4 regions of the Streptomyces sp. NPDC047117 genome follow, and region 1 is predicted to be linked to each of the others. Evidence: riboswitches for the same ligand, from Rfam matches in the RefSeq annotation. Region 1 holds a riboswitch; each other region holds the start of a gene.
The links. A riboswitch is a leader RNA that binds a small molecule or an ion and turns the genes downstream of it on or off. The one in region 1 is predicted to bind cobalamin.
Positions count from the first base shown of each region.

Region 2: it holds a riboswitch for cobalamin, as region 1 does, so the genes downstream of both, ABZ840_RS06135 (CoA-acylating methylmalonate-semialdehyde dehydrogenase) here and ABZ840_RS32585 (energy-coupling factor ABC transporter permease) in region 1, are expected to answer to the same signal.
Region 3: it holds a riboswitch for cobalamin, as region 1 does, so the genes downstream of both, ABZ840_RS10890 (prenyltransferase/squalene oxidase repeat-containing protein) here and ABZ840_RS32585 (energy-coupling factor ABC transporter permease) in region 1, are expected to answer to the same signal.
Region 4: it holds a riboswitch for cobalamin, as region 1 does, so the genes downstream of both, ABZ840_RS28880 (ribonucleoside-diphosphate reductase subunit alpha) here and ABZ840_RS32585 (energy-coupling factor ABC transporter permease) in region 1, are expected to answer to the same signal.

Region 1 is NZ_JBEYUN010000023.1:25,998-33,163, reverse strand. Features, by position in the region: gene ABZ840_RS32605 (IclR family transcriptional regulator) at 98-895, opposite strand; gene ABZ840_RS32600 (ATP-binding cassette domain-containing protein) at 1,067-1,918, opposite strand; gene cbiQ (cobalt ECF transporter T component CbiQ) at 1,915-2,664, opposite strand; gene ABZ840_RS32590 (energy-coupling factor ABC transporter substrate-binding protein) at 2,671-3,039, opposite strand; gene ABZ840_RS32585 (energy-coupling factor ABC transporter permease) at 3,036-3,740, opposite strand; cobalamin riboswitch at 3,770-3,975, opposite strand; partial or broken gene ABZ840_RS32580 (4-hydroxythreonine-4-phosphate dehydrogenase PdxA) at 4,136-4,276, shown strand; gene ABZ840_RS32575 (hypothetical protein) at 4,302-4,520, shown strand; gene ABZ840_RS32570 (pirin family protein) at 4,517-5,434, shown strand; gene ABZ840_RS32565 (chitinase) at 6,022-7,038, shown strand; gene ABZ840_RS32560 (MFS transporter) at 7,105-7,166, opposite strand, start outside.
Region 2 is NZ_JBEYUN010000003.1:34,463-41,628, forward strand. Features, by position in the region: gene scpA (methylmalonyl-CoA mutase) at 1-1,273, opposite strand, end outside; gene ABZ840_RS06130 (methylmalonyl-CoA mutase family protein) at 1,273-3,081, opposite strand; cobalamin riboswitch at 3,248-3,427, shown strand; gene ABZ840_RS06135 (CoA-acylating methylmalonate-semialdehyde dehydrogenase) at 3,655-5,178, shown strand; gene ABZ840_RS06140 (acyl-CoA dehydrogenase family protein) at 5,185-6,333, shown strand; gene ABZ840_RS06145 (enoyl-CoA hydratase/isomerase family protein) at 6,330-7,166, shown strand, end outside.
Region 3 is NZ_JBEYUN010000005.1:31,638-38,803, reverse strand. Features, by position in the region: gene ABZ840_RS10900 (CbiQ family ECF transporter T component) at 1-863, opposite strand, end outside; gene ABZ840_RS10895 (SCO2322 family protein) at 860-1,549, opposite strand; gene ABZ840_RS10890 (prenyltransferase/squalene oxidase repeat-containing protein) at 1,546-2,838, opposite strand; cobalamin riboswitch at 3,031-3,171, opposite strand; gene ABZ840_RS10885 (MBL fold metallo-hydrolase) at 3,252-4,289, opposite strand; gene ABZ840_RS10880 (aldehyde dehydrogenase) at 4,438-5,889, shown strand; gene ABZ840_RS10875 (ferredoxin) at 5,893-6,126, shown strand; gene lanKC (class III lanthionine synthetase LanKC) at 6,269-7,166, shown strand, end outside.
Region 4 is NZ_JBEYUN010000017.1:165,620-172,785, reverse strand. Features, by position in the region: gene ABZ840_RS28895 (DUF3311 domain-containing protein) at 1-83, shown strand, start outside; gene mctP (monocarboxylate uptake permease MctP) at 188-1,804, shown strand; gene ABZ840_RS28885 (GNAT family N-acetyltransferase) at 1,886-2,398, shown strand; cobalamin riboswitch at 2,525-2,669, shown strand; gene ABZ840_RS28880 (ribonucleoside-diphosphate reductase subunit alpha) at 2,891-5,248, shown strand; gene ABZ840_RS28875 (ribonucleotide-diphosphate reductase subunit beta) at 5,248-6,297, shown strand; gene ABZ840_RS28870 (transglycosylase domain-containing protein) at 6,453-7,166, shown strand, end outside.

The sequences.
Region 1 (7,166 bases):
GCGCACGCGAGTGGGCGGATGGGCGCGTGGGGGGGGAGGGGGAGCGGGGAGCGCGAGGGCGACGGCGTGCGTACGGGTCCGCTCGCCGGGCTCCGCGTCAGGGGCCGAAGGCGGCGGTGGCCTCGGCGGCGCCGGCGACGACCAGGTCGACGATGCGGTCGGTGGCGCGGGTGATGCGGTGGGCGGGGCCGATGACCGTCAGGGACGCGGCAACGGTGCCGGCCTGGAAGACGGGCGCGGCGATGGCCGCGACGGCCTCGTCGTACTGGCCGTGGCTGATGCTGTGGCCGGTCCTGCGGACCTCGGCGTAGCACTCCAGGAGTGCGTCGAAGTCGGTGATGGTGTTGTCGTTGAAGCGCTGGAGCGGGGTGGCTCCGAAGATCTGCCGGATCTCCGCCTCGGGGTAGTGGGCGAAGATCGCGTGTCCGGAGGCCCCGGCGTGGCCCGGTATGAGGGCGCCCACGATCGCGGTGTAGCGGATGGGGCCGGTGCCGTCCACGGCGGCGGCGCAGCGGTAGCCGCTGCCGTTCGGGACGTTCAGTACGACGCTCTCGCCGGTCTCCCGGAGCAGCTGCGCGAGGGTCGGGCGCACCAGTGACGGCAGGACGCCGCTGTGCTCACCGACCCGGGCCAGCCGGGACACCGAGGGCCCGAGACGGTAGCGGCGGGTGGCGGGGTCGCAGACGAGGAAGCCGCGGGCCATGAGGGTGGTGAGCAGCCGCTGTGCCACGGCCTTGTCCCAGCCGTGGTGGCGGGCGAGCTCGCTCACGCCCCACTCGGGGCGCCGTTCGGAGAAGGTGAGCAGCGCGACCAGAGCGCGGTCGGCGCTCTGCAGAATGCCGCCCGCCGCCGGAGTACTGCGAGGAGCCGTCTCCTCGGAGCCCGCATCGGCCATGTGTCCGCACCTCTCTTCCCGGGACCGGCTCTCTTGCCGCCGGTCGGTGCGCTCAGCGCAACGCCGTTGCGCTGAGCGGCGAGAACTATGAGCCCGCGGAGGAGAGGTGTCAAGGGGTGTGGAGGGGTGCCAAGGGGGATCCGCTTGTCACAGTGGTGCGCCCGGGGCGCGTCAGCCGTCGGCGGGCACCGCGGGGGTACGCGCCGCCAGCTCCTCCGGGGTGCGGGGGCCCGGTGCCGCGTCCGGCAGCAGCCCGTGGGCGCGGAGCAGCCCGGTCACCGCGACGCCCCACGGCAGCCGCAGCCCGGCGTCGTGGAGGAGGTCCGTGCGGGCCAGCGTCGCGGCGGTCGGGCCGGTGTGCACGCCCTGCGGGGTGAGCAGCGCGGCGTCGTCGGACCAGCGCAGCGCGAGGTCCACGTCGTGCGTCGCCATCACCACCGTGGTGCCGCCCGCACGCAGCCCGTCGAGGGTGACGAGCAGCCGTTCCTGGCCGTCCGGGTCCAGCCCGGCGGTCGGCTCGTCGAGGATCAGCACTCTCGGCCGCATGGCGACAGCGCCGGCGATCGCGGTCCGCTTGCGCTGCCCGTACGACAGCAGGTGGGTGGGGCGGTCGGCGAGCGCGGTGATGTCCAGCGCGGCCAGCGCCTCCTCGACGCGGGCCCGCACCTCCGCGTCGGTCAGGCCGAGGTTCAGCGGGCCGAAGGACACGTCCTGGGCGACCGAGGCGGCGAACAGCTGGTCGTCCGGATCCTGCACCACCAGCTGCACGGTGGTCCGCAGCCGGGTCAGCCCCTTGCGGTCGTACCGCACCGGCTCCCCGCCCACCGCCAGCTGCCCGGTGCGCGGCGCGAGCCCGCCGCTGAGCAGCCGCATCAGCGTCGTCTTGCCGCTGCCGTTGCGCCCCAGCAAGGCCAGCGCGCGCCCCTCGGGCACGTCGAAGTCGAGGTCGCGCAGGACGGTGGGCCCGTCCTCGTACGCGAAGGACGCGCCCCGCAGCGTGAGCAGGGCGGGGGAGTCGCTCATGACAGGGGCCTTTCCAGAACGAGGGTGAGGACGGCCAGCGCGACCAGCAGCGCCACGCTCGCGGCCGTGAAGCGCGCGGAGATCCGCGCCTCGGGCACCAGAACGCGCAGCGTGCCGTCGTACCCGCGCCCGGCGAGCCCGGTCTGGAGCCGCGCCGCCCGGTCGAAGGCGCGCACGAAGGCGGTGGCGGCAAGCCCGCCGAGCGAACGCCAGGCGGCCGCCCGCGTGGTGTGCCCCAGCCGCGCGGCCTGCGCCTCGCGGATCCGCCGTACGGAGTCGAGCAGCAGGAAGCTCATCCGGTACGTGACCAGCGCGACGTCCACGACGGGCGCCGGCACCCCGGCCCGCACCAGCCGCGGCAGCAGGTCCGACATCGGGGTGGTGAAGGCGAACAGCAGCACGCCGAGGGAGGCGGCCGAGGTACGCAGCAGCAGCTCAGCGGCCCGGACCGCGCCGCCCTCGGCCGGCGACACGAAGCCGTCCGCGCCGCCCACCTGTACGAGCAGCGGCAGCGCGCCGGTGACGCAGAAGCCCAGCGGCACCCGGTACGCGCGCCACAGCCGGCGGCCGGGCACGCCCGCCGGGCCGAGCAGCACCGCGAGCGCCGTCAGCAGGACGAGCGCGGCGCCCGGCCAGGGCGGCAGGGAGATCGCCAGGACGGTGAGCCCCAGCCCGAGCACGGCCTTGTCCACGGGGTGGCGGCGGCGCCAGCGACTGCTGTGCGCCGCCGCGTCGATCGGCAGCACGTGGGCTCAGGCCCCTTCGGCGGTCGATTTCCCGGCGCCGTCCGGCGCGTGCCCGTCGTCCTGACGTGCCCGCGCCCGCTCCTCGCCCTGCCGGCGGCCGCGGCGCAGCCCGAAGTAGTACGCGAGCACGCCGGCACCGAGGGCGGCCTGGAGGGCGAACAGCGCCGACTCGATCTCCCCGGACGGCGGTTCGTAGAGCGGGGAGAACCACGGCTCGTAGTCCGGCTCGATCTTGGTGATCGCGGTCTCCGCCTCTGAGTCGGAGCCCGTGAACGGTTCCTTCTTGTGGTCGCCGAGGCCGAGGGCCAGCGGCAGGACGGCGAGTGCGACCACGGCGAGCAGCAGCAGTGCGTTGATCTTCGTGTGGCGCTTCACCGGGCCGCCTCCGCGGTCGCGTCGGACTGCTTCCGCCCGCCGCTCAGGAGCACGCCCAGCCGGGTCAGTTCGCCCTTGCTGGACTGCACCAGAAGCCGCATCACGAGGACGGTCAGGAGCCCCTCGCTGATGGCGAGCGGGATCTGCGTGACGGCGAAGATGGAGCCGAACTTGCCCAGCGCGCCGAGGAAGCCGCTGCCCGGGTCGGGGAAGGCCAGCGCCAGCTGCACGCTGGTGACGCAGTAGGTGGACAGGTCGGCGACGAACGCGCCGAAGAACACGGTGACCATCAGCGGCACGCCGTACCGGCGCAGCAGCCGGTAGACGCCGTACCCCGCCCACGGCCCGACGATCGCCATCGAGAAGGCGTTGGCGCCGAGCGTGGTCAGGCCGCCGTGCGCCAGCAGCAGCGCCTGGAAGAGCAGCGTGATGGTGCCGAGCACCGCCATGATCGGCGGGCGGAACAGGATGGCGCCGAGGCCGGTACCCGTGGGATGCGAGCAACTTCCCGTCACCGACGGCAGTTTCAGCGCGGACAGGACGAACGTGAAGGCGCCCGAAGCACCGAGGAGCAGGGTGGACTCGGGGTGCTCCCTGACCTCACGGGTGAGTGACCGGACTCCGTGGACGACGAACGGCGCCGACGCGACGCCCCAGGCGACCGCGTGCGCCGGTGGCAGAAAACCCTCGGCAATGTGCATGGCTCAGCAGACCCTCTCCAGCACCTCGTGGATGGTTGACGTGCCGAGGCCGGTCTCCTGGCTGACGGGTAACACCGCCCGTGCTCCGCCTTCCCGGGTCACAAGGACCCAGTGGCTGCCCGCGAGGGCCGGAGCCGGACTTCCCGATCACAGTGGCGAGGGCCGCACCGGCATCACACCGGATTTCCCGTTACCAAGGCGTGGCGACAGTAGTGCCAGGCCGTCGGTGCTGGCAAGCACGGCCATGCCGCGCACCCGGCCGTGACCACGCCCACCGTCTCCAGGACTCCGTGGACGCCGACGCACAGGATGGCGACGCTGCTGACGACCAGCGCCACGGTCATCCACGGACTTGTACGGAAACGCCGCGGTACGCCGGTATGGCGGAGCCGCCAGACCTCGCCATCGGCCTGCCGGTGATCCGCACCTCCGTGGACCACGGCACCGCCTTCGACACCGCCGGTACCGGCAGGGCCGAGGCCGGTAGCATGATCGAGGCGCTGCGGCCGGCCGCCGAGACGGCCGCCGCCCGCTGAACCGACGAACCGGTAAGGACACCAGATGCCGCCCACCGCATCCCAGGCCCGGCTCACGGCCGACGGCCGCCTCGCCCGGACCTACGGCGGCGCGATGGCGGGCCGGACCCTGGTCACCCACCGCACGGCGCCCCGCGACCAGGTCACCCCCTTCACCGACCGCGGCATCCGCGTCGTCCAGGTGGAGCCCCTCGAAGAACCGGGCGGCGGAGCCCTTCAGTCGCAGGGAGGCGACGCGTCATGAGCAACGTCGAGGTCCTCGCCCCGCGTGACGTCCCGCTGGGCGGCCCCCGGTCGATGACCGTACGCCGCACGCTGCCGCAGCGGACCCGGACGACGATCGGCGCCTGGTGCTTCGCCGACCACTACGGTCCCGACGACGTCGGCGAGTCCGGCGGCATGCATGTCGCCCCGCATCCGCACACCGGGCTCCAGACGGTGAGCTGGCTTTTCAGCGGGGAGATCGAGCACCGAGACAGCCTGGGCAGCCACGCCTTCGTACGGCCCGGCGAGCTGAATCTCATGACGGGCGGGCACGGGATCAGCCACTCGGAGGTCTCCACCGCGCGCACCACCGTCCTGCACGGCGTGCAGCTGTGGGTGGCGCTGCCCGATGCGCACCGCGACGCCGAGCGGGACTTCCAGCACCACGTCCCCACACCCGTCCACGTCGGCGGGGCCGAGATCCGGGTGTTCCTGGGCACGCTCGCCGGCACCACCTCCCCGGTACGGACGTTCACCCCGCTGCTCGGCGCGGAGCTCACCCTCGCACCTCGCGCCACGGTCACCCTCGCCCTCGACCCGGCCTTCGAGCACGGCCTCCTCGTCGACCGCGGGGACATCCGCATGGCCGGCGCCCCGCTCCGCCCGTCCGAACTGGGCCACCTCCCCACCGGACACGACACCCTGACGCTGGTGAACGATTCGGACGACGCCGCCCGCGCGGTCCTGCTCGGCGGAGCCCCGTTCGAGGAGGAGATCGTCATGTGGTGGAACTTCATCGGCCGCAGCCACGACGACATCGTCCGGGCGCGGGAGGAGTGGGAGCGCGCCTCCGACCGTTTCGGAACCGTCGACGGCTACGACGGGAAGCGCCTCCCCGCCCCGGCCCTGCCCCACGCCACCCTCACCCCGCGCGCCAACCCGCCCCGCCACTGACAGCAAAGCGCCCCTGACGGCAATCGGCCCCGGCCCCGCTGGATGCCGGACCGGGGCCGACATGCTCAGCCGGTGAGGGTGCTACTCCGCCGGCCCCGCCGTCCTACGGCGGCGCATCCACCACACCAGGCTCCCGCCGGCGGCGAGCAGCATCCTGACCTGCCGTCCTGGCTGGAAGCCCGGTCCCGGGAGTTCGCCCGGTGGTGCCGGGGGACCGGAGCGCCGGAGGGCACCTGGGACTTCTCCCGGCCTCATCGACACCCCGCCGTAGCCGCCCCCCCCGGGCAAAGGGAGGCCGGGGAACCGGCCCCCTCGGACTGATCCTCACCCTGTTCTGGGAACTCGACGACGCCGACGAGCCGGTCGAAGCCCACCTCACCGACATCCTCACGGACTAGCCGGCTCACGAACCGGTCGGCATCCCCTCGATCCTCAAGTGGTCCAGACCTATTGACCCTAGGTCTGGACCAATCTACGGTGTGCCCACTCATCCGGTCATCCCGGCCATGACGACTCGGATCTCCGCGCGCCATGGCGAGAGAGGACACGACGTGATCGGTAAGGCTCTCCGTCTGCTGGGTGCCGGGCTGGCGCTGGTGTGTGCCGCACAGCTGCCGGCCGCCGCCGCACCCGCCGCGCCGCAGGCCGACACCTGCGCGGTGAAGTCCCGGCCCACGGGCAAGGTGCTCCAGGGCTACTGGGAAAACTGGGACGGCGCAACGAACGGCGTCCACCCGGGGCTCGGCTGGATCCCGATCACCGACTCCCGCATCGGTGCGCACGGCTACAACGTCATCAACGCGGCGTTCCCGGTGATCCGTTCGGACGGCACCGTCCTCTGGGAGGACGGCATGGACGCCACGGTGAAGGTCGCCACGCCCGCCGAGATGTGCCAGGCGAAGGCGAACGGCGCCACGCTCCTGATGTCCATCGGCGGTGCCACGGCCGGCATCGACCTCAACTCCACCGCCGTCGCCGACCGGTTCGTCGCGACCATCGTGCCGATCCTGAAGAAGTACAACTTCGACGGCATCGACATCGACATCGAGACCGGCCTCACCGGCAGTGGCAACATCAGCCGGCTCTCGGCCTCGCAGGCCAACCTCATCCGGATCATCGACGGCGTGCTCGCGCAGATGCCGTCGAACTTCGGCCTGACGATGGCCCCCGAGACCGCGTACGTCACCGGCGGCAGCGTGACGTACGGCTCGATCTGGGGCGCGTACCTGCCGGTCATCAAGAAGTATGCGGACAACGGCCGCCTGTGGTGGCTGAACATGCAGTACTACAACGGCAGCATGTACGGCTGCTCCGGCGACTCCTACTCCGCCGGCACCGTCGAGGGCTTCACCGCGCAGACGGACTGCCTCAACAAGGGCCTGGTCGTACAGGGCACCACCATCAAGGTGCCCTACGACAAGCAGGTACCGGGCCTGCCCGCCCAACCGGGCGCCGGCGGCGGATACCTGTCCACCGCCCAGGTCTCCCAGGCCTGGAAGCACTACAACAACAGCCTCAAGGGCCTGATGACCTGGTCCCTCAACTGGGACGGCTCCAAGGGCTGGACCTTCGGCGACAACGTCAGGACGCTGCAGGGCCGCTGACGTCCGGATGCGCCTCAGGGGCGGACGGGTGAAGAAGCCGCCCGCCCCTGAGGCGCCGCTCCCCGTTCAGCGAGTGCCGGTGCTCGCGAGTGCGAGGTCGCGGGCCTCGGCGCGGGTAGCCACCGCGG
Region 2 (7,166 bases), on a different contig from region 1:
TGTGCTGCCAGGCGCGGCGCGCCAGGTCGTACGTCAGCTTCTCGACGTACGCGCTGCCGCCCCACGGGTCGATCACACGCGTCGTACCGGACTCCTGCTGGATCAGCAGCTGAGTGTTGCGGGCGATGCGGGCCGAGAAGTCGGTGGGCAGCGCGAGCGCCTCGTCGAGCGCGTTGGTGTGCAGCGACTGGGTATGGCCCTGGGTGGCGGCCATGGCCTCCACGCAGGTGCGCGTGACGTTGTTGAAGACGTCCTGGGCGGTGAGCGACCAGCCGGAGGTCTGGGAGTGGGTGCGCAGCGAGAGGGACTTGGTGTTCTTCGGGTCGAACTGCTTGACCAGCTTGGCCCACAGCAGGCGGGCCGCGCGCAGCTTGGCGATCTCCATGAAGAAGTTCATGCCGATCGCCCAGAAGAAGGAGAGCCGGGGGGCGAAGGCGTCCACGTCCAGGCCCGCCTCCCGGCCGGCCCGGATGTACTCCACGCCGTCGGCGAGGGTGTAGGCCAGCTCCAGGTCGGCCGTCGCGCCGGCCTCCTGGATGTGGTAGCCGGAGATGGAGATGGAGTTGTAGCGGGGCATCCGCTGCGAGGTGTACGCGAAGATGTCGGAGATGATCCGCATCGAGGGCTTGGGCGGATAGATGTAGGTGTTGCGAACCATGAACTCCTTGAGGATGTCGTTCTGAATGGTCCCCGCCAGCTTCTCCGGCGGTACGCCCTGCTCCTCGGCGGCGACGATGTACAGCGCGAGGACCGGCAGCACCGCACCGTTCATCGTCATCGACACCGTCATCTTGTCCAGCGGGATGCCGTCGAAGAGCTGGCGCATGTCGTAGATGGAGTCGATGGCCACGCCCGCCATGCCGACGTCACCGGTCACCCGCGGGTGGTCGCTGTCGTAGCCGCGGTGTGTGGGCAGGTCGAAGGCGACCGACAGGCCCTTCTGACCGGCCGCCAGGTTCCGCCGGTAGAAGGCGTTGGACTCCTCGGCCGTGGAGAAACCCGCGTACTGGCGGATGGTCCAGGGCTGGTTGACGTACATCGTCGGGTACGGGCCGCGCAGGTACGGCGCGGTGCCGGGGAAGGTGGCCAGGAAGTCCAGGCCCTCCAGGTCCTGCCCGGTGTAGAGCGGCTTCACCGGGATGCCTTCCGGCGTTTCCCAGAGCCGGTCGTCGCCGTCGGCGGCCTTCTTGAAGGCCGCGCGCCATTCGTCGGTGGCCGCGCTGCCGGTGGTGGGTGTCCCCAGGTCGATCGCGGAGAAGTCGGGGATGGACATCAGGACACTCCCATGCGGTCGAGCGTGGCGGAGAGCACGGCAACGGCGTCGCCGCCGGCGGACACGTAGGTGTCGATGCCCGCGTACGTGCCGGGGCGGCCGGCGAGGAACACGTGCTGTGCGCCCGCTTCCCGGAGCGACTGTGCGGCGGCCTCGGCCTGCTCCTCGTACAGCGTGTCGCTGGAGCACAGGCACACTTCCCGGGCTCCGCTCTCCTCGAAGGTGCCTTCGGTGACGGGCTCGATGCCGCCCGCCTGGAAGAGGTTGGCGGCGAAGGTGAGCCGGGCGGTGTGCGCTGCGGCCGGGCCGAGCGCGGCGAGGAAGACGCGGGGCCGTGTGCCGGTGGCGGCGAGGTGGGCGTCGGAGCGGGCCCGCAGCGCCTCGTACGCCTCGTCCCGCCGTACCCGGGGCAGGCCCCCGGTCGGCGGCTCGGGCGCGGGTTCGCGGACGACCGGCTTCTCCGCCAGGTGCGGGAACTCGCTGACCCCGGTGAGGGGTTCGCGTCGCGCGGCGAGCTTGGCGGACCGCTGTGACCAGGACTCGGCCAGCCGCTCGCCGACCATGCCGGAGCGCAGTGCCGCCGCCTGCCCGCCGGACCGCTCGATCTCCTGGAAGAAGTCCCAGGCCGCGTGCGCGAGCTCGTCCGTGAGCCGTTCCACGTACCAGGAGCCGCCCGCCGGGTCGATCACCCGGGCAAGGTGCGATTCCTCGATGAGGATGGTGGAGGTGTTGCGGGCGATACGGCGCGCGAACGCGTCCGGCAGCCCGAGCGCGTGGTCGAAGGGCAGTACGGTCACGGCGTCGGCGCCCGCCACCCCTGCGGCCAGTGTGGCCACCGTGGCGCGCAGCATGTTCACCCACGGGTCGCGGCGCGTCATCATCACCGGCGAGGTCACCACGTGCTGGAGCTGCGCGCCCGCCTGTGGTGCTCCGCACGCCTCGGCCACCCGGGCCCACAGCCGGCGTGCCGCGCGCAGCTTGGCGACGGTCAGGAACTGGTCGGCGGTCGCGGCGTACCGGAACTCCAGCTGCGCGCACGCCTCTTCGGTGCTCAGTCCGGCGTCGGTCAGCTCGCGGAGGTAGGCGACGCCCGTCGCCAGGGAGCAGCCCAATTCCTGGGCCGCGGATCCGCCTGCCTCGTGGTACGGCAGGGCGTCCACGGTCAGCGCCCGTATCCCGGGGTACCGCGCGGCGCACGAGCGGGCCAGTTCGGTCACGGGGGCGATGTCGTACGAGCGTCCGGTGCGGGCCTCGTGGCCCAGCGGGTCGCCGCCCAGGTTGCCGCGAGCGGCGTCGGAGGCGACGCCACGCTCCTCGTACAGCCGCAGCAGCTCCCGCGCGGCCGGTGCGACCTCGTCGCCCGCGTCCAGGACGACGGGAGCCAGGTCGAGGTACACGCCGTCGAGGGCGCGGCCCAACGAGGCGACGGGAATGCCGGACCCGCCGACGGCCAGCCACAGGGAGGTGACGCCGTTTTCCAGGTCGGCCAGGACGGCGTCGCCGTCCGCGACCGTGTGGCGCTGGCGTACGTCCCAGCCGCCGGCCGTGTTGCCCTCGGCCCGGCCGCCGCGCACGAAGGGCGCGAAGCCGGGCAGGCCGGAGTCGGGCGCGTGGTCGCGCGCGGTGTAGAGGGGACGGGTGCGAAGCCCGTCCTCCAGCGCGGTGGACAGGGCGTACTCCGCCTCGGCGCCAGAGACTTCCTTGCCCGACTTGCGCAGCACACCCGCTACCAGGTGCTGCCACTGCTCATGTGTCGCGTCAGGGAACTCGGCCGCCAGGGAAAGCCCGTCGTCAGGCAGGACCGTCATGCTCGGATGTTAGGCCACGTTAACAATGGAGCGGCAGAGGGCATGGTTGTGACCTTGTTCTCTTCCGCTGGGTGGCATGAACCGCCGCCCTGCCGGGGTAGGGGACCGGGCCCCCGTTGAGAAGCGGCGGATGGGCCGGCGGGGGTGGAATTACTAGGACGTCCAACTATATAGTCGCCGTCAAGGCCCGCGGTGCAGGGAAGCCGGTGCGATTCCGGCGCGGTCCCGCCACTGTGACCGGGGAGTACGCCGCCGAGCAGCACGCCACTGACGAGAGACGTCGGGAAGGCGGACGGCGCACGCTGATCCGGGAGTCAGGATACCGGCCGCGGGATGTTCCGTGTTGTCCACGAGGATGGAGCTGACACGCATGGCATCGGTGCGCGTTCACGATACCGGCGGTCCCACCCGGCCGACCGTGATTCACCGAGGAACCCCACCGCACGCGGCCGCCACGGCCTGACGGTCCCTCCGCCATACGCGATCTCGCGCGCCCCCGCACACGTACGTCACCGCGTCCGTGTGCGACGGCACCGCGCGCCATCCCGGATCACCTGACGAGAGCAGGCACCCATGATCCGCGCAACCGACCGCGCCTCCGTGCGCGAGCTGACCCACTACGTCGGCGGCAAGCACACCCCGGGAACCTCGGGGTCCTACGGCGACGTGTACGACGCCAACACCGGCGAGGTCCAGGCCCGTGTGCCCCTCGCGAGCAGGACCGAGACCGAAGCGGCGATCGCCGATGCCGCACTGGCACAGCGGGAGTGGGGCGACTGGAACCCCCAGCGCCGCGCCCGTGTCCTCATGCGGTTCCTCCAACTGGTCGAGCAGGAGAAGGACGAGCTGGCCAGGCTGCTGTCCTCCGAACACGGCAAGACGGTCGCCGACGCCCACGGTGACATTCAACGTGGTCTGGAGGTGGTGGAGTTCGCGGCAGGCATTCCCCACCTGGCGAAGGGCGAATTCACCGACAACGCCGGCACCGGCATCGACGTCCACTCGCTCCGCGCGCCCCTCGGAGTGGTCGCCGGCATCACCCCCTTCAACTTCCCGGCGATGATTCCTCTCTGGAAGGCCGCACCGGCCCTGGCCTGCGGCAACGCCTTCATCCTCAAGCCTTCCGAGCGGGATCCCTCCGTCCCGCTGCGCCTCGCCGAACTCTTCCTGGAGGCCGGCCTGCCACCCGGCGTCCTCAACGTCGTCAACGGCGGCCGGGAAACCGTCGACACCCTCCTCGAAGACCCCCGCGTCGCCGCCCTCGGCTTCGTCGGCTCCACACCCGTCGCCGCGCACGTCTATGCCACCGCCGCCGCCCACGGGAAGCGCGCCCAGTGCTTCGGCGGCGCCAAGAACCACCTGATCGTGATGCCGGACGCCGACCTCGACCATGCCGTGGACGCACTGATCGGCGCCGGATACGGCTCCGCCGGTGAGCGCTGCATGGCCATCTCCGTCGCCGTCCCCGTGGGGGAGGAGACCGCCGACGCATTGGTCGCCCGCCTCAAGGAACGCATCGCCGGGCTCCGCATCGGCCGCAGCGACGACCCCGACTCCGACTTCGGACCGCTCGTCGGCAGGGACGCCGTCGACCGGGTCCGTTCGTACGTCGATCTCGGTGTCGAGGAAGGCGCCGAACTGGTAGTGGATGGGCGGGACTTCACCCTCCCCGGGCACGAGAACGGCTTCTTCGCCGGGGCTTCCCTGTTCGACCGGGTCACCCCTGCCATGCGCATCTACCAGGAGGAGATCTTCGGCCCCGTCCTGACCGTCGTCCGCGCCGCCGACTACGAGGAGGCCCTGCGCCTGCCCAGCGAGCACGAGTACGGCAACGGCGTGGTCATCTTCACCCGCGACGGCGACACAGCGCGCGACTTCACCCGGCGCGTCGACACCGGCATGGTCGGCGTCAATGTACCCATCCCGGTGCCCGTCGCGTACCACACCTTCGGCGGCTGGAAGCGGTCCGGCTTCGGCGACCTCAACCAGCACGGCCCCGACGCCATCCGCTTCTACACCCGTACCAAGACGGTCACCTCGCGCTGGCCCGCCGGCCTCCGGGAAGGCGCCGGCTTCACGATCCCGACGATGGGCTGACCCGCCATGACCAGCACTCTGCTCACCGAGGACCAGCAGGCCCTCGTCGAGACCACCCTCGACTTCACCCAGGACCACCTCGCCCCGCACGCCCTCGAATGGGACCGCGACAAGCACTTCCCCGTCGATGTCCTCCGCAAGGCCGCCGGGCTCGGCCTCGGCGGTGTCTACGTCCGCGAGCGGTCCGGCGGCTCCGGCCTCAGCCGCGCCGACGGCGTCCTCGTCTTCGAAGCCCTGGCCTCCGGCTGCCCGTCCGTCGCCGGTTACCTGTCCATCCACAACATGGTCGCCTGGATGATCGACCACTACGGTGACGCCGCGCAGCGCGAGCGATGGCTGCCGCGCCTCTGCGCCATGGACGACCTGGCCGGCTACTGCCTGACCGAACCGGGCGCCGGCTCGGACGCCGCGGCCCTCACCACCCGGGCCGTGCGGGACGGGGAAAGCTGGCTGCTCAGCGGGGTCAAACAGTTCATCTCGGGGGCAGGCGCCGCCCAGCTGTACGTGGTGATGGCCCGCACCGGCGGCGACGGTGCCGACGGGGTCTCCGCGTTCGTCGTCGACAAGGACGACCCCGGCGTCTCCTTCGGCCCCAACGAGCGGAAGATGGGCTGGAACGCCCAGCCCACCCGCCAGGTCGTCCTGGACGCCGTCCGGCTGCCCGCCGACCGCCTCCTGGGCGGCGAGGGCCAGGGCTTCCGCATCGCCATGAACGGCCTCAACGGCGGGCGCCTGGGCATCGCCGCCTGCTCCCTCGGCGGCGCCCGCAGCGCCCTCAACGCCGCCCTCGCCCACCTCGCCGACCGCGAGGCGTTCGGGCAGCGGCTCCTCGACGCACCGGCGCTGCGCTTCCGCCTCGCCGACATGGCGACCGAGCTCACCGCGGCGCGCGCCCTCGTCCAGCAGGCCGCCCAGGCGCTGGACCGCGGTGACCCACAGGCCCCGTACCTGTGCGCGATGGCGAAGAGGTTCGCCACCGACATCGGCTACTCCGTTGCGGACCGGGCGCTGCAGCTGCACGGCGGTTACGGGTACCTCAGCGAGTACGGCATTGAGAAGATCGTCCGAGACCTGCGGGTCCACCAGATCCTGGAAGGAACCAACGAGATCATGCGCGTCATTGTGGCCCGCGGCCTGACGGAGGCGTTCGGATGACCGACGCGACCGGCACCACCGGCATCGAAGAACCCGTCCTGCTGCGCACCTCCGGCCGGGCCGCCCACCTCACCCTCAACCGCCCCAAGACCCTCAACGCCCTGACCCACACCATGGTCCGCCGCATCGACCGGGCGCTCACCACTTGGGAGGACGATCCGACCGTCGAGACGGTGGTGGTAACCGGCGCGGGGGAGCGAGGCCTGTGCGCGGGCGGCGACATCCGCGCGATCCACGACGACGCACGCAACGGCGACGGCAGCGCCTCCGCCGCGTTCTGGCGCGACGAATACCGCCTCAACGCCCGCATCGCCCGCTACCCCAAGCCGTACGTCGCCGTCATGGACGGCATCGTCATGGGCGGCGGTGTCGGCATCTCCGCACACGGCAGCGTCCGCCTCGTCACCGAACGGTCCCGGATCGCCATGCCCGAGACCGGCATCGGCTTCGTACCGGACGTCGGCGGTACCTATCTGCTCGCCCTGGCCCCCGGCGAACTGGGCACCCACCTCGCCCTGACGGGCACACCGGCCGGCGCCGGGGACGCCCTGCTGTGCGGACTAGCCGACCACTACGTACCGTCCGCCGCCCTCGGACAGCTCGTCGACGACCTGTCCCGCCTGCCCGTACGGGAGGCGCTGAGCCGCCACGTGCACACCCCGCCACAGGGGGAACTGGCCGAGCGGCGGGAGTGGATCGACACCTGCTACGCCGCCGACACGGTCGAGGAGATCGTCGGACGGCTGCTCGACCACGGCGACCCGGCCGCGAAGGAAGCCGCCGAAACCCTCATCGCCAGGTCGCCCACCGCCCTGAAGGTTACTCTCGCGGCG
Region 3 (7,166 bases), on a different contig from region 1:
CCGAGCCACAGCCCGGCGAGCGCGGCGGCGAGCCCCGCGGCCAGCACCGGCAGCCCGTATCCGGCGCCCTGGGCCGCGAGCAGCCCGTACGTACCGGCGCAGATGCCGAGGAGGCCGCCGAGGGTGAGTGCCGTGGTGGTGTGCCGGACGGCGCGCGGCACCTGTGCGGTACGGCCGTACCCGCGGGCGTCCATCGCCGCCGCGAGCGCCACCGAACGCTCCAGCGCGCCTTCCAGTACCGGCAGGCCGACCTGGAGCAGCGCCTTGAAGCCGCGGTCGGAGCGGCCGCGGAGCCGGCGCGCGGCACGCAGTCGCTGGACATCGGCGACCAGGTTCGGGGCGAAGGTCATGGCCACGACGACGGCGACGCCCGCTTCGTAGAGCGCGCCGGGCAGGGACTTGAGGAGCCGGGCCGGGTTGGCGAGCGCGTTGGCGGCGCCCACGCAGATCAGCAGCGTGGCCAGCTTCAGCCCGTCGTACAGCGCGAAGACCATGCCCTCGGCGGTGACCCGGCCGCCGATCCGCACGCCCCGCGCCCAGTCGGGCAGCGGCACTTCGGGGAGCGTGACCAGGGTGTGCGTACCGGGGACGGGCGAGCCGAGCACGAAGGCGAAGACCAGCCGGACGGCGAGCACGACGAGGCCGAGCTTGACGAAGGCGCCGTAGGAGCGGGCCCACGGCGCGTCGGTGCGGCGGGCCGCCACCACGTACCCGGCGACGCCGACGAGCAGCCCGAGGAGGAGCGGGTTGGTGGTGCGGGACGCGGCCGTCGCCAGGCCCAGCGCCCACAGCCACCACGCGCCGGCGTGCAGCGTGCGCCCCCGGGTGGCGAGGGGAGCGCGCAGCCGGCCGGGCGCCGTCATCCGCGCCGACGCCGGGCCTGCCACACCGCGGCGGCGCCGAGCACGGCGACCGCGGCGATGCCGCCGATCAGGCCGGCGGACGGCCCGCCGGCGCCGCTGTCCCCGTCGGACGCGCCGGCATCGGGCGCCGCGGAGCCGGTGGCCTCCTTGGAGGACCCGCCCGCCTGCTCGGCGCAGCCCTTCTCCGGGAAGCCGGAGATCGCGCACAGCAGCGCACTGGAGTCGTACCGCAGCGGTGCGGCGACCGCGGCGAGGGCCTCACCGGCGCTCGCGTCCTCGGGGACCCGCGCGCACTTCTCGCGGGCGGCGGGCGGCGTCTCGCCCTTGGGGGCGTCCGCCGCCGTGCCGAAGTCGACGACGACGGCGACGCGCTTGCGGCCGTCGGCCGCCTTCGTGCCGCCGCAGACCGCGTCGAAGTCGGCCGCCGCGCGCGGAGTCGCGGCGCGCGCGGAGTCGGCGCTGACGGTGAAGCGGAAGCCGACCGCGCCGCCGTCCTCGGGGCGGGCGGTCGAGGGCCCTTCGGTGGCGTACGACCAGGTGCTCTTGCCGCGCGCCGGCGCGTCCGCCGTCCAGAAGGACCAGTAGCGGTACTCGTCGGCGTGCGCGGGGCCGGCGGCCAGGCCCGTGGCCGTACCGGCCAGGACCAGGGCGCCGGCGCCGCGTGCGATCCGGGCGGCGTGCCTCACAGCTGGTTCTGCTTCCGGCGGCCGCTCAGCAGGAAGCCGATGCCCGCGCCCACCGCGAGGCCGACGAGCACGACCCACCACACGGAGATGCCGCCCTCGTCCTTCTGCTCGGCCTCCTGGCCCTGCGCGTGCTGCTGCGCCGCCGGCTTCGGCCCGGTCGCGTTGAGCTTCGCCACGAGGTCCGTGCCCCCGAAGGCGCGCGGGTCGGCACCGGTGGCGTGCGCGGCGAGGATCAGCTGTGCGTAGGCGGCCGGGCCGCTCTGCTTCGCCCAGGCGGCGGAGTGGCCGCGGAGCCACTCCAGCGGCTGCTTCGCGTCGTCGGGCCGGCCGGCGGCCGCGAGCGCGACCACGGCGTCGGCGGTGTTGCCGACGTCCGGCTGGTCCTCGGCGCCGGGCATGGCGGACATCAGGTGGTGGCCGTGCGCGGCCATGGCGGAGACGAGGTGATCGGCGCCGCCGCTCGCGGCACCCTGCGCGTCCTCGGCCGCTTCCTCGCAGGACGTCTTCTTCGCGGCGTCCCCACCGGGCTCGACGACGAAGCCCTTGCCCATGGCCCCGGTCACCGCGGCCGCCGTCGCGTCGTCGTTGGCCGCGAGCTTCCCGTCCTTGGCCTGGAACGCGAACGCGCCGCGGTCCGCCCTCTTGACGTCGCAGCCGAGGCGGAAGGCGAGCAGCGCGTCGTACGGCGACTTGCCGTCCTTCTTCGGCAGCGCCGCCTCCTTCGTACCCGTGGCGGTCAGCGCGCCGATCACGACGGAGGTGGAGTTGGCGTCGCTGTCGGCACCGGCCGCCGAGCCCCAGCCGCCGTCGTCGTTCTGCGCGGACTTCAGCCAGGAGACGCCCTTGCGGACCGCGTCGGAGTGCCCGCCGACGGCGGCCAGCGCCTGGACGGCGGCGGACGTCTGGTTGGTGTCCCGCAGGGTCTTCGCGTCGCAGTCCTGATGGGGGTCCCCGCTGTTCGAGCGGAGCCGAGAACTTGGGGGAGGGTCGGCGCGGTACGCGGTGAACGCGCCGTCGGCGCACTGCTGCCCCACGAGCCAGTCCACTGCCTCGTCCGCCGGGCGCACGCCCGTGGCGTCCTGGGCCAGCAGCGCCAGCGACTGCCGCCAGACGCCGTCGTACTTGGGGTCCGTGCTGCCGTACAGGCCCTTCGGGAGCTTCGGGGAAGCGCCGGGCGCGGGGGAGTCGGCGAACGCGGCGGGGGCAGCGGCCGCGCACAGCACGGCGGCGGCCAGGGCCGCGGCGCAGCGGCGCACCGGGGCGGCGAGGGAGCGGGCCGTGATGGCCATGGGGTCGGTGCCTCTCGGTCGGTTCGCGGGGTGCGCGAGGTGGGGCTCACACAGCCGTGGGGGACACGCAGCCGCACTCCGCCGCACCACGTCCGCGACTCGCGCGCGGCGCGGTGGCACCGGGCTCAGCTCCGTATACCTCGACGGTGCCGCGCGCCGGGCGGCCGCTGAAGGGCGGCCGGCGGCACGCGGGAGCCTTGGGTGTGCCCCGCCGGGTGTTCCGGCTCGCTCCGGCGCGCGGGTGCGCACCAGGGCTCACGGCTGCGGGTCAGCGCCGGTTTTCCACCGGCTTCCCCCGGTCGGGCACGAATGAACTTGTCGCAACACTTTAACCGGCGGGTAGCGGCCGGCTCCCGGCACGTACGGGATGCGTACGGCCGCCCGTACGCCCTCGCGTCCGGACGGCCGGTGCCTCACACCGCCCGGTACGTCACCGGGTCCGAGCCCGGCACCGGCTCCGCCAGCCCCCGCTTCACCAGGCGCCGCAGATGGGCCTCGGCCTCGGAGAGGGCGATGGTGCGCGAGGCGTACGGGATCCGCTCCCAGGGGCGGTTCCACTCCATGGCCTCGGCGAGCTGCCAGGGGGTACGCGGCGTGGCGAGCAGCGCGCGCAGGCCGCCGAGCCGCTCCTCGTGGTGGGTGAGCAGCTCCGCGACCCGCTCCGCCGCGCCGGTGAAGGCGTGCTGGTGCGCGGGCAGCACCTCGGCGGCGCCGAGCCGGCCGATCCGCTCCAGGGAGTCGAGGTAGTCGCCAAGGGGATCAGTGACGGTGACGTCGTCCGGGTCCTCGTACAGGCCGACGTGCGGGGTGATGCCGGGCAGCAGGTGGTCGCCGGAGAAGAGGCGCCCGTTCCCGGGGTGCGCCGCCGGATGTGCCTCCTCCAGGTGCAGGCAGACATGGCCCGGGGTGTGCCCCGGCGTCCAGACGGCCCGCAGCCGCCGCCCCGCGAGGTCCAGCAGCTCGCCGGGGACGATCTCGCGGTCCGGGAGCGCGGGCCGATTCTCGGGGAGCGCGCGGGTGCGCCCCTTGGCGCGGGCCGCGTACAGGGGCGCGAGGTGTTCCTCGGGCGCGCCCGCCGCGGCGAGCTTGTCGATGAGGTACGCCAGCCAGCTGCCCGGTTCGGCCTCGCGGGTGCGCCGGACGACCGCGGCGTCGGCGGCGTGCATCGCGATCCAGGCGCCGGAAGCCTCCCTGACCCGCGCCGACAGGCCGTGGTGGTCGGGGTGGTGGTGGGTGATGAGCACGCCGTGCAGGTCGGTGACGGCGGTGCCGCAGGCGGCGAGCCCGGCGGCGAGCGCGTCCCAGGAGTCCGGGTCGTCCCAGCCGGTGTCGATGAGCACCGGACCGCGGTCCGTCTCCAGCAGGTGCACGAGGGTGTGCCCCAGCGGGTTGTCCGGTATGGGCACGGCGATGCTCCACACCCCGCCCCGGTGGTCGATCACGTGCGGCATGCCATCGCCCCTCTCGGCCCGCACGCCGTCGCGTGCATTGCCCACTATAACTAGAACTGGTATCAGTTCTGATGCTGCGTCAGATCAGTTTTCCGGTGACGCGACAGGTAACGGCGGCCCGCAGGAGGCGGAATCGATGACTGGATCGATGACTGGCCCGATCGAGCACGGACAGCTCTACATAGGTGGTGAGCTGGTCGATCCGGCCGGCCGGGACACCATCGAGGTCGTCTCCCCGCACACCGAGCAGGTCATCGGCCGGGTGCCGCACGCCTCCCGGGAGGACGTGGACCGGGCCGTCACGGCCGCGCGCGCGTCCTTCGACTCGGGAGTGTGGGCCCACACCCCGCTCGAGGAACGGATCGCGGTCGTCACGCGGATCAAGGACGCGTTCGCCGTGCGCAGCGAGGAGTTCGCGCGGCTCATCAGCGCGCAGAACGGCACCCCGTACACCTCCGGGATCATGGTGCAGTCGCTGGCCGCGATGATGGTCTGGGACGCGGCGATCACGGTCGCCCGCGACTTCGCGTACGAGGAGCGGCGGCAGGGCGTGCTCGGGCCGCTGCTGATCCGCCGTGAACCGGTGGGTGTGGTCGCGGCCGTGGTGCCGTGGAACGTCCCGCAGTTCACCGCCGCCGCCAAGCTCGCCCCCGCGCTGCTGGCCGGGTGCTCGGCGGTGCTGAAGGTGTCGCCGGAGACGCCGCTGGACGCGTATCTGCTCGCGGAGATCGCCACCGAAGCCGGGCTGCCCGAAGGGGTGTTGTCCATCCTCCCGGCCGACCGGGAGGTCAGCGAGTACCTGGTCGGGCATCCGGGCGTGGACAAGGTGTCCTTCACCGGCTCGGTCGCGGCCGGCAAGCGCGTGATGGAGGTGGCCGCCCGCAACCTCAGCCGCGTCACGCTGGAGCTGGGCGGCAAGTCGGCCGCGGTGATCCTGCCGGACGCCGACCTGGACGCGGCGGTCGCCGGGATCACGCCCTTCGCGTGGATGATCAACGGCCAGGCCTGCGTGGCCCAGACCCGCATCCTCGCGCCGCGCTCGCACTACGACGAGATCGCCGAACGGTTCGCCGCGGCGGCCTCCGCGCTGAAGGTCGGCGACCCGCTGGACGCGGCCACCGAGGTCGGCCCGCTGGTCGCCGAGCGGCAGCGGCGCCGCTCGCTGGAGTACATCGCCGCCGGGCAGCAGGAGGGCGCCAAGGTGCTCGCGGGCGGCGGCAGGCCGGCGGACCAGGGGACCGGCTGGTACGTGGAGCCCACCCTCTTCGGCGACGTCACCCCCGGCATGCGCATCGCCCGCGAGGAGATCTTCGGTCCGGTGATCTGCCTGCTCCCGTACGAGGACGAGGCGGAGGCGGTGCGGATCGCCGACGACTCCGACTACGGCCTGTCGGGCTCGGTGTGGACGGCGGACGTCGAGCGCGGCATCGAGGTGGCGCGCCGGGTGCGCACCGGTACGTACTCCGTGAACACCTTCAGCCTCGACATGCTCGGGCCGTTCGGCGGCTACAAGAACAGCGGCATCGGGCGGGAGTTCGGCCCCGAGGGGTACGGCGAGTACCTGGAGCACAAGATGATCCATCTCCCGGCGGGGGCGTGAGCCATGGGTTCCCGGTGGCAGGTGGAGGTGGACCGCGGCGTCTGCATCGGCTCGGGGCTGTGCGTGAGCACCGCGCCGGACGGGTTCCGGCTGGACTCGGCGCGCCAGTCCCACCCGGTGAAGGACGAGGTGGACGCCCGGGAGGCGGTGCTGGCCGCGGCCGAGGGCTGTCCCGTCGAGGCGATCGTGATTACGGAGGCCGACTCCGGGGAAGCTGTCTTCCCGCCGGAGGAGTAACGCCAGGCGAACACCCGTGCGACCAGCTGGTTCGTACTTAGGGTTACTCGTGCGTTCCTCACGGTGACGTCATGACGTCTGTGACTGTCCGCCCCTCTCCGTACGTGGAAATCTCTGTTCCACGCCGCCGAGGGGGGAGACGATGGACAAGCGGTACGAGGTGTACTGCCTAGCCGGCAGGTATTTCTACGAAACCCCGGACCGTTTGTCCGTCGGGGAGGACGCCGCAGCCGACGACAGCGCGGTGTACGAAGCGGCGCAGCGCGCAGTCCCCGAAGGGTGGCGCTGTTTCCTCTCCGGGGACTGGCTCCACGTGAATCCCGTGGACAGCGAGGGGAACCCGCGTCCGGGCAGGCCGGCACAGGGGTGGAAGGTACATGTGTCGGCCTGCCCGGACAATGCGGAGAAGATTGCCTCCAAGGTCTGGGACTACTGCGTCGCCCATTCCGTGCCGTTCAAGTTCGTGCCGGGCCCGCGCCCGCTGCGGCTGCGGAATTCGAAATACGCGGACCGGACGGCCGGCGGCAAATTCGCCACCATCTACCCGGCGGACGTCGAGGACTGCCACCGCATTCTGGAGGAGCTGGGCTCGCTGCTGGACGGCGAGCCGGGCCCGTACATCCTCAGCGACCTGCGGTGGCACGACGGCCCGCTGTACGTGCGGTACGGCGGGTTCACCCGGCGGCACTGCGTCGACGGCACCGGGGCGCTGGTGCCCGCCATCGAGAACGCCGAGGGCCGGCTGGTGCCCGACCGCTGCGAACCGGCCTTCCGGCCGCCGGAGTGGGCCGAGCTGCCGGGCTTCCTGGCCCCGCACCTCAAGGCGCGCAACGCCACCACCGTCGCCGACCTGCCGTACGCCGTCGAATCGGCGCTGCGCTTCGCCAACGGGGGCGGCGTCTACCTCGGCCGCGACCGGGACACCGGGGAGCGGGTGGTCCTCAAGGAGGCCAGGCCGCACGCCGGACTCGCCGCCGACGGGGCCGACGCGGTCACCCGGCTGGAGCGCGAACGCGCCGCGCTGCGGCGGCTCTCGGGCC
Region 4 (7,166 bases), on a different contig from region 1:
TGATCTCGACGGCGCTGACGATGATCGCGTACAAGCTCGTGCAGCGTGAGCAGCGCGCCCGCAAGGGCGGTGCCTCCAAGTGACGACCCTGGCAACGAACGCCCTGGCAACGAGCGTCCTGGCGACGGACAGTCCGGCACCGCACACCTCTGCACCGCACGCCCTCGCGGCCGACGCGGCCGGTGGCGTGAACGGCATCGCGCTCGCCGTCTTCATCTTCTTCTTCGTCGCCGTGACGGTCATGGGCTTCCTGGCCGCCCGCTGGCGCAAGGCCGAGCAGTCCGACAACCTCGACGAGTGGGGCCTGGGCGGCCGCAGCTTCGGTACCTGGGTGACGTGGTTCCTGCTGGGCGGTGACCTGTACACCGCGTACACCTTCGTGGCGGTGCCCGCGGCGATCTACGCGGCGGGTGCGGCCGGCTTCTTCGCCGTCCCGTACACGATCCTCGTCTACCCCCTGATCTTCACCTTCCTGCCCCGCCTGTGGTCGGTGTCGCACAAGCACGGGTACGTCACCACCTCGGACTTCGTGCGCGGCCGCTTCGGCTCCAAGGCCCTGTCGCTGGCCGTCGCGCTCACCGGCATCCTCGCCACGATGCCGTACATCGCGCTCCAGCTCGTCGGCATCCAGGCCGTGCTGGACGTGATGGGCGTCGGCGGCGGCGAGAGCACGCACTGGTTCATCAAGGACCTGCCGCTGCTGATCGCCTTCGGCGTGCTGGCCGCGTACACCTACTCCTCCGGTCTGCGCGCGCCGGCGCTGATCGCGTTCGTCAAGGACGGCCTGATCTACCTCGTCATCGCGGTGGCGATCATCTACATCCCGATCAAGCTGGGCGGCTTCGAGCACATCTTCCACACGGCGGGCGACGCCTTCGCGCAGACGAATCCGGCGACGGGCAAGCCGCGCGGCGAGCTGGCGAGCGGGCCGAACGCGCAGTGGGCGTACGCGACGCTGGCGCTCGGTTCGGCGCTGGCGCTGTTCATGTACCCGCACTCGATCACGGCGACGCTGTCCTCGCGGAGCCGCAACGTGATCCGCCGCAACACCACGATCCTGCCGCTGTACTCGCTGATGCTGGGCCTGCTCGCGCTGCTGGGCTTCATGGCGATCGCGGCCGGGATCAAGGTGCAGAACGGGCAGCTGGCGATTCCGCAGCTGTTCGAGAACATGTTCCCCGACTGGTTCACGGGCGTGGCGTTCGCCGCGATCGGCATCGGCGCGCTGGTGCCTGCCGCGATCATGTCGATCGCCGCGGCGAACCTGTTCACCCGCAACATCTACAAGGACTTCCTCAAGCCCGGCGCCACGCCCGCGCAGGAGCACAAGGTCGCCAAGCTGGTGTCGCTGCTGGTGAAGGTCGGCGCGCTGGCGTTCGTCCTGACGATGGACAAGACGGTGGCGATCAACTTCCAGCTGCTGGGCGGCATCTGGATCCTGCAGACCATGCCGGCGCTGGTGGGCGGCCTGTTCACCCGCTGGTTCCACCGCTGGGCGCTGCTCGCCGGCTGGGCGGTCGGCATGGTGTACGGCACGGTCGCTGCGTACGGCGTGGCCAGCCCGACGCAGAAGCACTTCGGCGGCTCGAACGCGGAGATCCCCGGCATCGGCGAGATCGGCTACATCGGCCTGACCGCGTTCGTGCTGAACGTCCTGGTCACGGTCGTGCTGACGGTCGTGCTGCGGGCCGCGAAGGCGCCGGCCGGGGTCGACGAGACCTCGCCGGAGGACTACACGGCGGACGCCGGCGACAAGGGCGTCCAGGTGGATCTGCCGCCGGCCACGGCGGGCTCCGCGCACTGATCCGCCCGCATTCGTGAGGCCGACGGGCCGCCGGTGACAACCGGCGGCCCGTTGTCGTACCCCTGGTGCACACTGACGGTCATGGACTTCGTGATCAGGGGGATACGGGCGGCGGAGCACGCGCGGCTGGGTGAGATCACGGCCCAGGCGTACCTCGGGGACGGGCTGCTGGAGTTCGGGGCGGACGACGCGTACCTGCCCGTGCTGCGGGACGTGGCGCGCCGGGCGGCCGAGGCGGAGGTGCTGGTCGCCGTGGCGGAGGGCGAGGTGCTGGGCGGGGTGACGTTCGTGGCGGCGGGCGGGCCGTGGGCGGACATCGCCGGGCCGGGCGAGGCGGAGTTCCGGATGCTGGTGGTGGCGAAGGAGGCGCGCGGCCGGGGTGTGGGCGAGGCGCTGGTACGGGCGTGTCTGGACCGGGCGCGGGAGACGCCGGGCTGCGGTCGGCTGGTGCTGTCCACGCAGCGTGCGATGCACGGCGCCCACCGTCTCTACGGGCGGCTGGGGTTCACCCGTACGCCGGAGCGCGACTGGTCGCCGGTGCCGGGCCTCGGCACCCTGCTGACGTACGCCCGGGATCTGAGGCCGAGGATCTGACGCCGGGGATCCGACGCCGGGATGTGACGCCCGGGAGCCGACGCCCGCACCGGCGGCCCGTGACCATCCGTACGTATCGCGGTACGCACAGCAGCGCAGCGACACAAGATATAGGGATGGTCGCGTGGGGCGACACAAGATGTATGCTCGTCCTCGCTGTCGCCGCAGGGGAATCCGGTGCGAATCCGGAACTGTCCCGCAACGGTATGTGGAGTGGGTATTTACCGCCCGCTCGCGAGTCCGATGACCTGCCGACGGTACGCCCGCAGCCGTTCCGGCACGGGCGTCGAGACGTCCGGGCTCCGCGGGTTGGGCCGGTGGACGCTGCGTGGTGTGTCCGCGTGCCCGGCATGGTGTCCGGCGCGGCTGCCCGTACGCCTCCTCCGCTCTTCCCCGGCCCCAGCCGAGTGAGGAGAGCACAAGGTGACCATCGCGCCAGCGGAGTCAGCACAAGAGGCGCAAGCGGCACAGGAGGCGCAGGCCCCTCGGACGGTGGCCGAGCGGCCCGATGACGCTCCCGGTACGGCCCTGCTGCGCACCCTGACCGACCTCACCGCCGACCTGCCGGCCACCGACCCGGGCAAGGTCGCGGCGGCCGCGCTGCGCGGCCGGCACGCCGGTTCGGACGAGGCGGAGCTGCGGGAGCTGGCGATGGAGGCCGCGGCGGGGCTGATCGGCGACGAGCCGCAGTACTCCAAGCTGGCCGCGCGGCTGCTGACGGCCGCGATCGCCGAGGAGGCCGCGAGCCAGGGCGCGACGGGCTTCGCCGCTTCGGTCGCCACCGGTCACCGCGAGGGGCTGATCGCCGACTCCACGGCCGAGTTCGTCACCGCACACGCGGCCGCGCTGGACGCGCTGGTCGACCGGGCGCTCGCGGACGGCGCCGACGACCGTTTCGGTTACTTCGGCCTGCGTACGGTGTACTCCCGCTACCTGCTGCGGCACCCGCTCACCCGCAAGGTCGTCGAGACGCCGCAGCACTTCCTGCTGCGGGTGGCGTGCGGCCTGGCCGAGGACCACTCCGAGCGGGCGCTCGCGGACGTCGCCGAGCTGTACGCGCTGACCAGCACGCTCTCCTACCTGCCCTCCTCCCCCACGCTCTTCAACTCCGGCACCCGCCACCCGCAGATGTCCTCCTGCTATCTGCTGGACTCGCCGCTGGACGAGCTGGACTCGATCTACGACCGGTACCACCAGGTCGCGCGCCTCTCGAAGCACGCGGGCGGCATCGGTCTGTCGTACTCCCGCGTGCGCGCCCGCGGTTCGCTGATCCGCGGCACCAACGGGCACTCCAACGGCATCGTGCCGTTCCTGCGCACGCTGGACGCCTCGGTCGCGGCGGTGAACCAGGGCGGCCGCCGCAAGGGCGCGGCCTGTGTGTACCTGGAGACCTGGCACGCGGACCTGGAGGAGTTCCTGGAGCTGCGGGACAACACCGGTGAGGAGGCGCGGCGTACGCACAATCTGAACATCGCGCACTGGATCCCGGACGAGTTCATGCGCCGGGTCGAGGCGGACGCGGACTGGTCCCTGTTCTCGCCCGTGGACGTGCCGGAGCTGGTGGATCTGTACGGCGCGGAGTTCGACGCCGCGTACCGCAGGGCCGAGGCCGAGGGCAAGGCCGTCAAGGCGGTGCCGGCCCGGGTGCTGTACTCCCGGATGATGCGCACTCTCGCGCAGACCGGCAATGGCTGGATGACCTTCAAGGACGCCGCGAACCGGACCGCGAACCAGACGGCGGAGCCGGGCCGGGTCGTGCACTCCTCGAACCTGTGCACGGAGATCCTGGAGGTCACGGACGACGGCGAGACGGCCGTGTGCAACCTCGGGTCCGTGAACCTGGCGGCGCACCTGGGCGCCGACGGCGAGATGGACTGGGCGAAGCTGGACACCACGGTCCGTACGGCGGTGACCTTCCTCGACCGTGTCGTGGACATCAACTTCTATCCGACCGAGCAGGCCGGTGCGTCGAACTCGCGCTGGCGTCCGGTGGGCCTGGGCCTGATGGGGCTGCAGGACGTCTTCTTCCGGCTGCGGCTGCCGTTCGACTCGCCGGAGGCGCGTGAGCTGTCCACCCGGATCTCCGAGCGGATCATGCTCGCGGCGTACGAGGCGTCCGCCGACCTCGCGGAGCGGCACGGGCCGCACCCGAACTGGTCGGCGACGCGTACGGCGCGCGGTGTGCTGCACCCGGACCACTACCCGAACGCCGAGCCGCGCTGGGCGGACCGCTGGGCGGCGCTGCGCGACCGCATCGCCGCGACCGGCATGCGGAACTCGCTCCTGCTGGCCATCGCGCCGACCGCGACCATCGCGTCGATCGCGGGCGTGTACGAGTGCATCGAGCCGCAGGTCTCCAACCTCTTCAAGCGCGAGACGCTGAGCGGGGAGTTCCTGCAGGTCAACGCGTACCTGGTGGAGGATCTGAAGAAGGCGGGCAGCTGGGACGCGCGGACCCGTGAGGCGCTGCGCGAGGGCAACGGCTCGGTGCAGGACGTGCCGTGGGTCCCCGAGGAGATCCGCGCGCTGTACCGCACCGCCTGGGAGGTCCCGCAGCGTGCGCTGATCGACATGGCCGCCGACCGCACGCCGTACCTGGACCAGAGCCAGTCCCTGAACCTCTTCATGGCGGCGCCGACCATCGGCAAGCTCAGCTCGATGTACGCGTACGCCTGGAAGCGCGGCATCAAGACCACGTACTACCTGCGGTCGCGTCCGGCCACCCGGATCGCGCAGTCGGCGCGCGCCGCGGCTGCCACCGCCACCGCTCCCGTCCCCCAGCAGGCGAGCGACCCCGAGGCGATCGCCTGCTCCCTGGAAAACCCCGAGTCCTGCGAGGCCTGCCAGTAATGACCACCGAGACGAACGCCGCGGCCAGCCACACCACCACGACCGGCGTGAAGAACCTCCTCGACCCGGGCTTCGAGCTGACCCTGCGGCCCATGCGGTACCCGGACTTCTACGACCGCTACCGTGACGCGATCAAGAACACCTGGACCGTGGAGGAGGTCGACCTCCACTCCGACGTGGCCGACCTCGCCAAGCTCTCCCCGGGTGAGCAGCACATGATCGGCCGGCTGGTCGCCTTCTTCGCGACCGGCGACTCGATCGTGGCGAACAACCTCGTGCTGACGCTCTACAAGCACATCAACTCCCCCGAGGCGCGGCTGTACTTGAGCCGTCAGCTCTTCGAGGAGGCCGTGCACGTCCAGTTCTATCTGACGCTGCTGGACACCTACCTGCCCGACCCGGACGACCGCGCCGCCGCGTTCGCCGCGGTGGAGAACATCCCCTCCATCCGGGAGAAGGCGGAGTTCTGCTTCAAGTGGATGGACTCGGTCGAGTCCATCGACCGGCTGGAGACGAAGGCCGATCGGCGCCGCTTCCTGCTGAACCTGATCTGCTTCGCGGCGTGCATCGAGGGGCTGTTCTTCTACGGCGCGTTCGCGTACGTGTACTGGTTCCGGTCGCGCGGTCTGCTGCACGGCCTGGCCACGGGCACCAACTGGGTGTTCCGTGACGAGACCATGCACATGAACTTCGCCTTCTCCGTGGTGGACACCGTCCGCGAGGAGGAGCCCGACCTGTTCGACGCGGAGCTGGAGCAGCAGGTCACCGACATGCTCAAGGAGGCGGTGGACGCGGAGCTGCAGTTCGGCCGCGACCTGTGCGGGGACGGCCTGCCGGGTATGAACACCGAGTCGATGCGCGAGTACCTCCAGTGCGTCGCGGACCAGCGGCTCCAGCGCCTCGGCTTCGCGCCGGTGTACGGCTCGGAGAATCCGTTCTCCTTCATGGAGCTGCAGAACGTCCAGGAGCTGACCAACTTCTTCGAGCGGCGCGCTTCGGCGTACCAGGTCGCCGTGGAGGGCTCGGTCTCCTTCGACGACGAGTTCTGATCCGGCACCGCCACTTCCTCACGGCCGAGGGATCCGGTTCTTTATGTCCGGCGAATCGGGACCGGATTTGACGAGTCGATGAGCCCCGTTTGATGAGTCGATGACAGCATGCGGCGGCCGGAAACCCGGCCGCCGCCCGTCGGCTCTCCCCTGGCATGAAGGGCAGCGAGCAGCCAAGGAAACGGTTCATCGACTATCCGCGCCGGGGCCGGGGCGGGCTGCGCCGCTGGCTGCCGTCCTGGAGACAGCAGCTCGGCGCCACGGCCGTCGGCGCGGCAGGGCTCGCCGGGCTCTTCGCCTTCGGGTACGCCCAGGTCGGCATCCCGGACGAGAACGACGACGCGCGCCAGGAGGCCACCGTCTATTACTGGGCGGACGGCAGCCAGATGGTGAGCGAGGGTGCCGTCAACCGGCAGAACGTCACCCTCGCCCAGGTGCCCGACTCCGTCGAACACGCCGTCATCGCCGCCGAGAACGCGAGTTTCTACTCCGATTCCGGGGTCTCGTTCCCCGGCATCGCCCGGGCCGCGGTGAACATGGTCAAGGGCCAGGACGCCCAGGGCGGTTCCACCATCACCCAGCAGTACGTGAAGAACACCTATCTCTCGCAGGACCGGACCCTCAAGCGCAAGGTGAAGGAGTTCTTCATCGCGCTGAAGCTGGACAACCGCAAGACCAAGCAGGAAATCCTGCAGGGATATCTCAACACCAGCTATTTCGGGCGGCATTCGTTCGGCATCCAGGCCGCCGCGGACGCGTATTACGGCATTCCGGCCGAGCGTCTCGACCCCAGTCGGGGGGCGGCGCTGGCCGCGCTGCTCAAGGGCGCCGAACAGTACGATCCGGCGCTGAGCGAGGCCAACCGCCGG